One region of the Chryseobacterium sp. T16E-39 genome, then DNA from elsewhere that is predicted to be linked to it. Evidence: riboswitches for the same ligand, from Rfam matches in the RefSeq annotation. Region 1 holds a riboswitch; each other region holds the start of a gene.
What was found. Region 1 has a riboswitch for thiamine pyrophosphate ahead of thiS (sulfur carrier protein ThiS). Riboswitches for the same ligand answer to the same signal wherever they lie in the genome.
Positions count from the first base shown of each region.

Region 2: another riboswitch for thiamine pyrophosphate. It lies ahead of CEY12_RS00785 (NUDIX domain-containing protein); the one in region 1 lies ahead of thiS (sulfur carrier protein ThiS).
Region 3: another riboswitch for thiamine pyrophosphate. It lies ahead of thiM (hydroxyethylthiazole kinase); the one in region 1 lies ahead of thiS (sulfur carrier protein ThiS).

Region 1 is NZ_CP022282.1:2,919,175-2,921,443, reverse strand. Features, by position in the region: gene CEY12_RS13130 (hypothetical protein) at 1-252, shown strand, start outside; gene CEY12_RS13125 (RluA family pseudouridine synthase) at 259-939, shown strand; TPP riboswitch at 1,054-1,151, shown strand; gene thiS (sulfur carrier protein ThiS) at 1,216-1,422, shown strand; gene thiC (phosphomethylpyrimidine synthase ThiC) at 1,448-2,269, shown strand, end outside.
Region 2 is NZ_CP022282.1:176,525-178,793, forward strand. Features, by position in the region: gene CEY12_RS00780 (FAD-dependent monooxygenase) at 1-136, shown strand, start outside; gene CEY12_RS22815 (bacteriocin-like protein) at 202-372, shown strand; gene CEY12_RS00785 (NUDIX domain-containing protein) at 585-1,010, opposite strand; TPP riboswitch at 1,074-1,167, opposite strand; gene CEY12_RS00790 (hypothetical protein) at 1,294-1,560, shown strand; gene CEY12_RS00795 (hypothetical protein) at 1,596-1,955, opposite strand.
Region 3 is NZ_CP022282.1:4,205,653-4,207,921, forward strand. Features, by position in the region: gene thiE (thiamine phosphate synthase) at 1-375, opposite strand, end outside; gene thiM (hydroxyethylthiazole kinase) at 372-1,169, opposite strand; TPP riboswitch at 1,230-1,323, opposite strand; gene CEY12_RS19125 (carbon starvation protein A) at 1,384-2,269, opposite strand, start outside.

The sequences.
Region 1 (2,269 bases):
TTCAATTTCTTTTCACCAGAAGTTAATGATCTTCTTTCTAAAAGAGTATTCTATATCATCATAGGGATCAGTTTTGCTATTCAGGCGCCTTTTCTGTCGAACAGAAATTTTGTCTACCCAATGTATGCTGCTGCGGGTCTTTGTATTGTAGGGGCATTTTTGCCATTAGAATCAAGACTGGCAGGAATGAAAACACTTGGGCTTTTAGGAGGAATTATTCTTTCTTTATCCAATAGAAGACAGGTAAACTAAACTAAAATGGAGGAGCAGATTGCTTATGAAGACAACCATCTTTTGGTTGTAAATAAAAAAGTGGGTCAGCTTGTACAAGGTGACAAAACCGGTGATGAATCACTATTAGAATTAATTAAAAGCTTTATAAAAAAAAGAGATGCTAAACCGGGAAATGTTTTTCTCGGTTTGGTACATCGTATAGACCGTCCTACTTCCGGATTGGTCATTTATGCTAAAACCTCAAAAGCTCTTTCGCGTCTTACTCAAATGGTGAAGAACAGAGAGGTCGAAAAAACATATTGGGCAGTCGTTTCTAAGGAAATGATCCCGCATAATCAGAGATTGGTTCATTATCTGAAGAAAAACGAAAAGAATAATAAGGCTATCGTTTTTCCAAAGGTTACTGATGGAGCAAAAGAGGCGATTTTAACCTATAATGTTATTAAGACCCTTGATAATTATATGCTTCTTGAGATTGATCTGGAAACAGGAAGACATCATCAGATCCGTGCACAATTATCCAAAATTGGAGTTCCTATTAAGGGAGATTTAAAGTATGGTGCACCAAGGTCTAATCCCGACGGAGGAATAAATCTTCATGCAAGAATGCTGAAATTTATCCACCCTGTCACCAAAGAAGAGATTGAGATTGTAGCACCTGTTCCACAGAATGATGCGATCTGGAGAGCTTGTGAGGAAATGTAATATACATTGCTTTTCTTAAAAATAAAAAAGTCTGTTATTCTGGTGATAGCAGACTTTTTTATTTTAATAAAGGGGTTGAAGTTTTGCTCATTCTGAAAAAATAACTAACTTCGCTCCATACTTTAGGGGTGTCTGTGTACAAACAGACTGAGACTTTACCCTTTGAACCTGATCTGGATCATACCAGCGTAGGGAAAAGTGAGATGACTTTTTGTTGTACATTCTATTGTACAATTATAGCCATTCCTAAAGTGATTTGTTTAACAAAAACTTGGAATGGAACTTATAATCAACCACACCCGAAAAATTTTCAATGTCCCGCCGGAAAACCTGGAGGCATTAATGGCTTTGGAGGCTCCCGGCCGAAAAAAAGGAATTGCTGTTGCTCTAAACAATAGTATTATTCCTATTTCATCCTGGCAGAATACTTTACTTCAGGAAAACGACTCAATTTTAATTATCACTGCCACGCAGGGCGGTTAATCCTATATAACAATACCCAAATTTTATGGCACATTCTATTACATGTTCACCATTTCCCAATTCTAAGAAAATTTATGTTGAGGGACAAATTCATCCAATTAATGTAGCAATGCGTGAAATTCATTTAAGTCCTACCAAACTTAGTAAAGGAGGCTTTGAGCACAATCCACCTGTGACTGTTTATGATACATCCGGACCTTATACTGATGAAAATGCGGAGATCGATATTTTAAAAGGTCTTCCAAGAATAAGAGAGCAATGGATTTTAGACAGAAAAGATGTAGAAGTATTAGACGGGATATCATCGGAATATGGTAAAACTCGTTTGGCGGATCCAAAACTTGATGATCTACGTTTTTCGTATAATCATAAACCCAAAGTTGCTTTAGAAGGAAAAGAAGTTACCCAGTTGTATTATGCCAAACAGGGAATTATTACTCCTGAAATGGAGTACATCGCAATTCGTGAAAATCAAAGGATCGAGCAACTTGACTCCGTTTCCAAAGAAATGGCTTCTCAGCATGCTGGAAATAGTTTTGGAGCAAGAACTCCTAAAAATAAAATTACCCCGGAATTTGTAAGGGATGAAATAGCAGCCGGAAGAGCGATTATTCCTAATAACATCAACCATCCTGAGAGTGAGCCAATGATTATCGGGCGAAATTTTTTGGTTAAAATAAATGCTAATATCGGAAACAGCGCTGTTTCTTCAAGTATTGATGAGGAAGTGGAAAAAGCAGTCTGGGCTTGCAGATGGGGTGCAGATACAATTATGGACCTATCTACAGGGAAGAATATCCATGAAACCAGAGAATGGATCATAAGAAATAGCCCAGTACCAATTGGG
Region 2 (2,269 bases), 2.1 Mb from region 1:
TGGGAAGTATCATGAAATTTTCAAACCAGTTGCAGAAGACATTCAATCCCGCATTACACGAGGGTTAAAAGTGCAGCTACCCGAAACAGAAGAAGAGTTACAGGCATCTTTTGCGGCGATGACTAATAATCCATAAAAATTAAGAGCTATTTTATAGTTAATTTATTTATATTTGATAAATAACCATAAAATAAAAAATTCATGAAAAATTTTAAGAAAATTTCAAGACAAGAAATGAAATCAGTTATCGGATCAGGTACTCCTATCACATGTCCTGCAAAATACTATCTTAAATGTGAATCTATTTATGTTTGTGATCCTGATCAAGGCATTTATGACTGTGTTTGTTCTTGTGTTCCAATCGGATCTTAAAAAGAATTTTTCATATGAAAAAAAAAGCCATCTGTAATAGGTGGCTTTTTTTATGAGATAATCTATTGAAAGTCATTAGAGTAAAGTGCCATGCGAAAGGATTCGTGAGGCAGCGGGGGGATTTTTTTCTACTTATGTATCAAGTTAATATTCTAGAAATTGCTTTCTTTAGTTCAACACTATTAAACAATGAAGAAACTCATTAAATGCTTTTAATTAACTTGTATTGAATGTTTTTCTCTTAATTTTTGGAGGGCTATTTTATCAGTAAGTAGTCCAAAGGGATTATCATTTATATCTATCCATTCGAGCCTATTAATATCATCTGTATTCACTTTAAGATTTTCAACGTCAAGAATTCTTGCCGTATAGTAGATTATAAGGATTTGGCTTCCGTCAAATATAGACTGTATAAAATCTTCCTGTGTATAGAGATGACCTGTAATTTCAATTTTAACATTTAGTTCTTCCAAAAATTCCCTGTGGAGACAATCCAGAATTCCTTCTCCAAATTCCAAGCCACCACCGGGCAACTTACAATAAAATTCTTCCTTGTTATACTCGTAAACTGTCAGCATCTTTCCTTCATGCTCACAGATAGCATAAACCCTTATATTAAAACCATTAATTTTATTCATAGAGCCTGTTTAATTTATAAATTATTAGGCTTTAGAGAAAAAGAAATCAGCCAACTATCCATAATGGTGCCGGCTGCTTTTCCCTACGACGGTATTAACCGTATCAGGTTCAAAGAGACTCTCTCAATTTCGTATAGAAATACCCCTAAAGCTTAGCAAATATACTAATTCTAAAAACTCTCAGTAAAAAGAATATTTAAACATTTCAGTTTGATTTATTAATTAATTTCATTATATTAGAGAATAAGACTCTTGTGTCTTATCTAATTTTATGTTTAAAGAAATGAGCGAGTCTATTGAAAGACTCCAAAATGTAGCGGCGTTAGAATTTATAAAAAATGTGGATTTTTCTAGTAGTATACTAGGTGAAAATCTGATGCAGGATCTTAGATCAGCTACTAAAGCCTTTGATGACTTATCAAATAAATTGAAAATGGATACGTCACAAGTAAGTTTAAGAACTGGGGCCGAAGTATATTGTAATTACGGTACTATAAGACCAGAAGATATTAATTATGAATATAAAGTAATGGTATCCATCAGAAATTAATAACAACAAAACTGCCCCTTAATTGGGGCTTTGTTTTAATTATCATCCAAAGAAAACATTTTTTGAAATTTGAGAAAACATAGGTATTGTAACATATGAACATGTTGAGTTTCCTCATTGAAAAAATTATCTGCTCCATCTAGATCAAATCGAATTAATACTTGCCGATCTTTTGTGAATCTAATTTCAACACTTTTACTTTCTGAATGTTCATATCTCCAACAGTCGTAACATTTTCTAAATCCAAAATCATTAAGCCATCCATCGTCTAATCTTATTGGTTCAATTTGTGTAATTTCCTCATTAGTAATTTTTTCTAATAATTGATCGTCAATTATTGTACGATCTCCGTTTATATTGACATAACTGCCAATAATTATTTTATCTTTTTTCATAATACAAAAATAATATTACTACTTAAGAATAGCAAAAGCATTAATCTGACAATTAATGCTTTGTGTTGTGTGCTTATTGGATAGGGGTTTATACGAGTTCTACCATTTGCTATATTCTAACTCTTTTTCCCTTTGCTGGCGCGAGCATCTTGCTCGTGTCCATATAAATAATATGTTACAAAATAATTCGAGAAACTTAAGTCTCTTGAATTATTCATTATTTTTTCGGTTTAAATTTATACTTATAAATGGGCAACGAGCGTGACGCTCGCGCCAGCGTGGGGAAAAATTCGGAATGTCTAATCAAGTTTTCA
Region 3 (2,269 bases), 1.3 Mb from region 1:
TTTGGTTTGTTCATTTTCAAGTTGCTCAAGATATTCAATAGAGTAGCCAATTATCTTATTCTGAATAAAAGGCTGCTGTCTCAAATAGACAGGGCTGGCATCGCTATTTCCTACATGAATACCTGCGGTATTTGCTTTCTCAACAACATCGATATTGTCATTAATGATAAGAGGAATGTTATGCTTATCTGTAATTTCGATGAGTTGTTGGGCTTTTCTGATAAAGTCATTTGTTGGGCTATTTTTTTCTCTTAGCTGAATGATATCCACACCTCCAAGAATAGCTTGTTCGGCTACTTTCAAAAAATTTCTTCCGATGCAATCTGCCTCAGAAATAACCAGATAAAGTTGATAAGGGAAAGAATGGAAATTCATAGTCTTTCTATCTTTAAATGACTAATAAATTCTTCCTCTGTCATATTGTAAAGCTTATCAATAAGATTTACCTGCAGGGTCCCGGGACCTTTGCTTTCTGAAACAGCAATTTCGCCTGCAATACCTATTAACGCCATCGCAGCAGCAACGGCCTCGGTTATGTTTTCTGTGATTCCGATGAACGCTCCGATAAGGGCCGTGGCTGAACACCCAAGACCAGTTACTTTGGTCATCATTGAATGCCCGTTATTGATGAAAATGGTTTGTTGGGTATCTATAATGATATCTGTTTCCCCCGAGATACAAACTACTGTATTATATTGCTCTGCAAGAAATTGTGCGGCCTCTGAAGCCTCACTGCTTTTTGCGGTGCTGTCAACTCCTTTTGTCGTTGTTGTATTCGCTTTCGCCAATGCAATAATTTCAGAAGCATTACCTCTGATGACGGTAGGGTGGTACTGTAATAGTTTATTTAAAGTGCGATCACGAAAAGAGGTTGCTCCAGCACCCACAGGATCCAATACCCAGGGTTTCTTTGCTGAATGTGCGGCTTCTGCTGCCATTAACATAGATTCAGACCAATATTCATCAAGAGTACCTATATTGATAACTACTGAATGAGCAATATTAACCATTTCATGGATTTCAGATTTTGCATGAGCCATGATCGGTGAGGCTCCGACAGCTAAAAGAGCATTAGCTGTATTATTCATCACCACATAATTCGTGATGTTATGCACCAGAGGAGAATGTTGTTTTACAAACTGTACCTTTTCCCAAAGATTTTTGTCCATTGTTATTATTTAAATAAAAATAGCTTTAGGAAAAAATCCAAAACAAAAGTACATTGTAAAGAATGTCTTTTTGCTTTTCCCTACGTCGGTGTAAGCCGTATCAGGTTCAAAGGGACTCTCTCAATTCTTTTTCAGAATACCCCTAAAGCAAGACAAATGTATGAAAAATATAAGATACAACCCCATAAACCAGCAACCAATAACTAGCAGCTTCTTACCTTTCCACAAGCTCTTTTACCGTTTCTCCATAAAAATCAGTTTCCGATGTAGTGATTTTTAAAAGCTCATACCATTTTCTAAACGCTCCGATAAATACGATAAGCATGAGAACCATAGCAACTACTGCTAATGTGGCGAGAAGATATTGTCCTTTGGGAAGGTAGATGTCTGTCACCTGAATGTAACCTGCCCAAAATGTGATAATGGCCATGAAAACACCAGGAATAGCAGAACAGAGCGCATACTTCCCTCTATTCAGGCGGATGAGCATCGTTGTGCAAACAATAAGTCCACACGCTGCTAAAAGCTGATTGCTGATTCCGAATAACGGCCAAATACTGCTTACATTTCCTGTAAAGACGAGGTATCCCCATGCGAAAGTAAAGAGGAGACTGCTGATGATAATTCCAGGAGTCCAGTTCTTGTCATTAAATTTTGGAATGACGGACCCCAGCATTTCCTGTAAAAAGAAACGCCCCACTCTTGTTCCTGCATCGATAGCGGTAAGAATGAATACAGCTTCAAACATGATCGCGAAGTTGTACCAGTACGCCATCAATTGATCCATATATGGGATTTTATTGAAAATATGAGCCATTCCTACGGCCAGAGATACTGCACCTCCGGTTCTTCCATGCAGGTCAATTCCTATCTTTTGAGAAAAATAATCAATGTCTACTCCATGTAGTGCTGGATGTGCAGCAAGGAAAGCATCATAAGATTCTTTCGGAGTATTAATCGCGAAATAATCGCCTGGCATTAAAGTACATGCAGCAATTAAAGCCATAAGAGCTACGAATCCTTCAACAAGCATCGCTCCATATCCTACAAAAAGAATTTCTCTTTCTTTATTTAGCATTTTAGGGGTAGTTCCGGTCGCG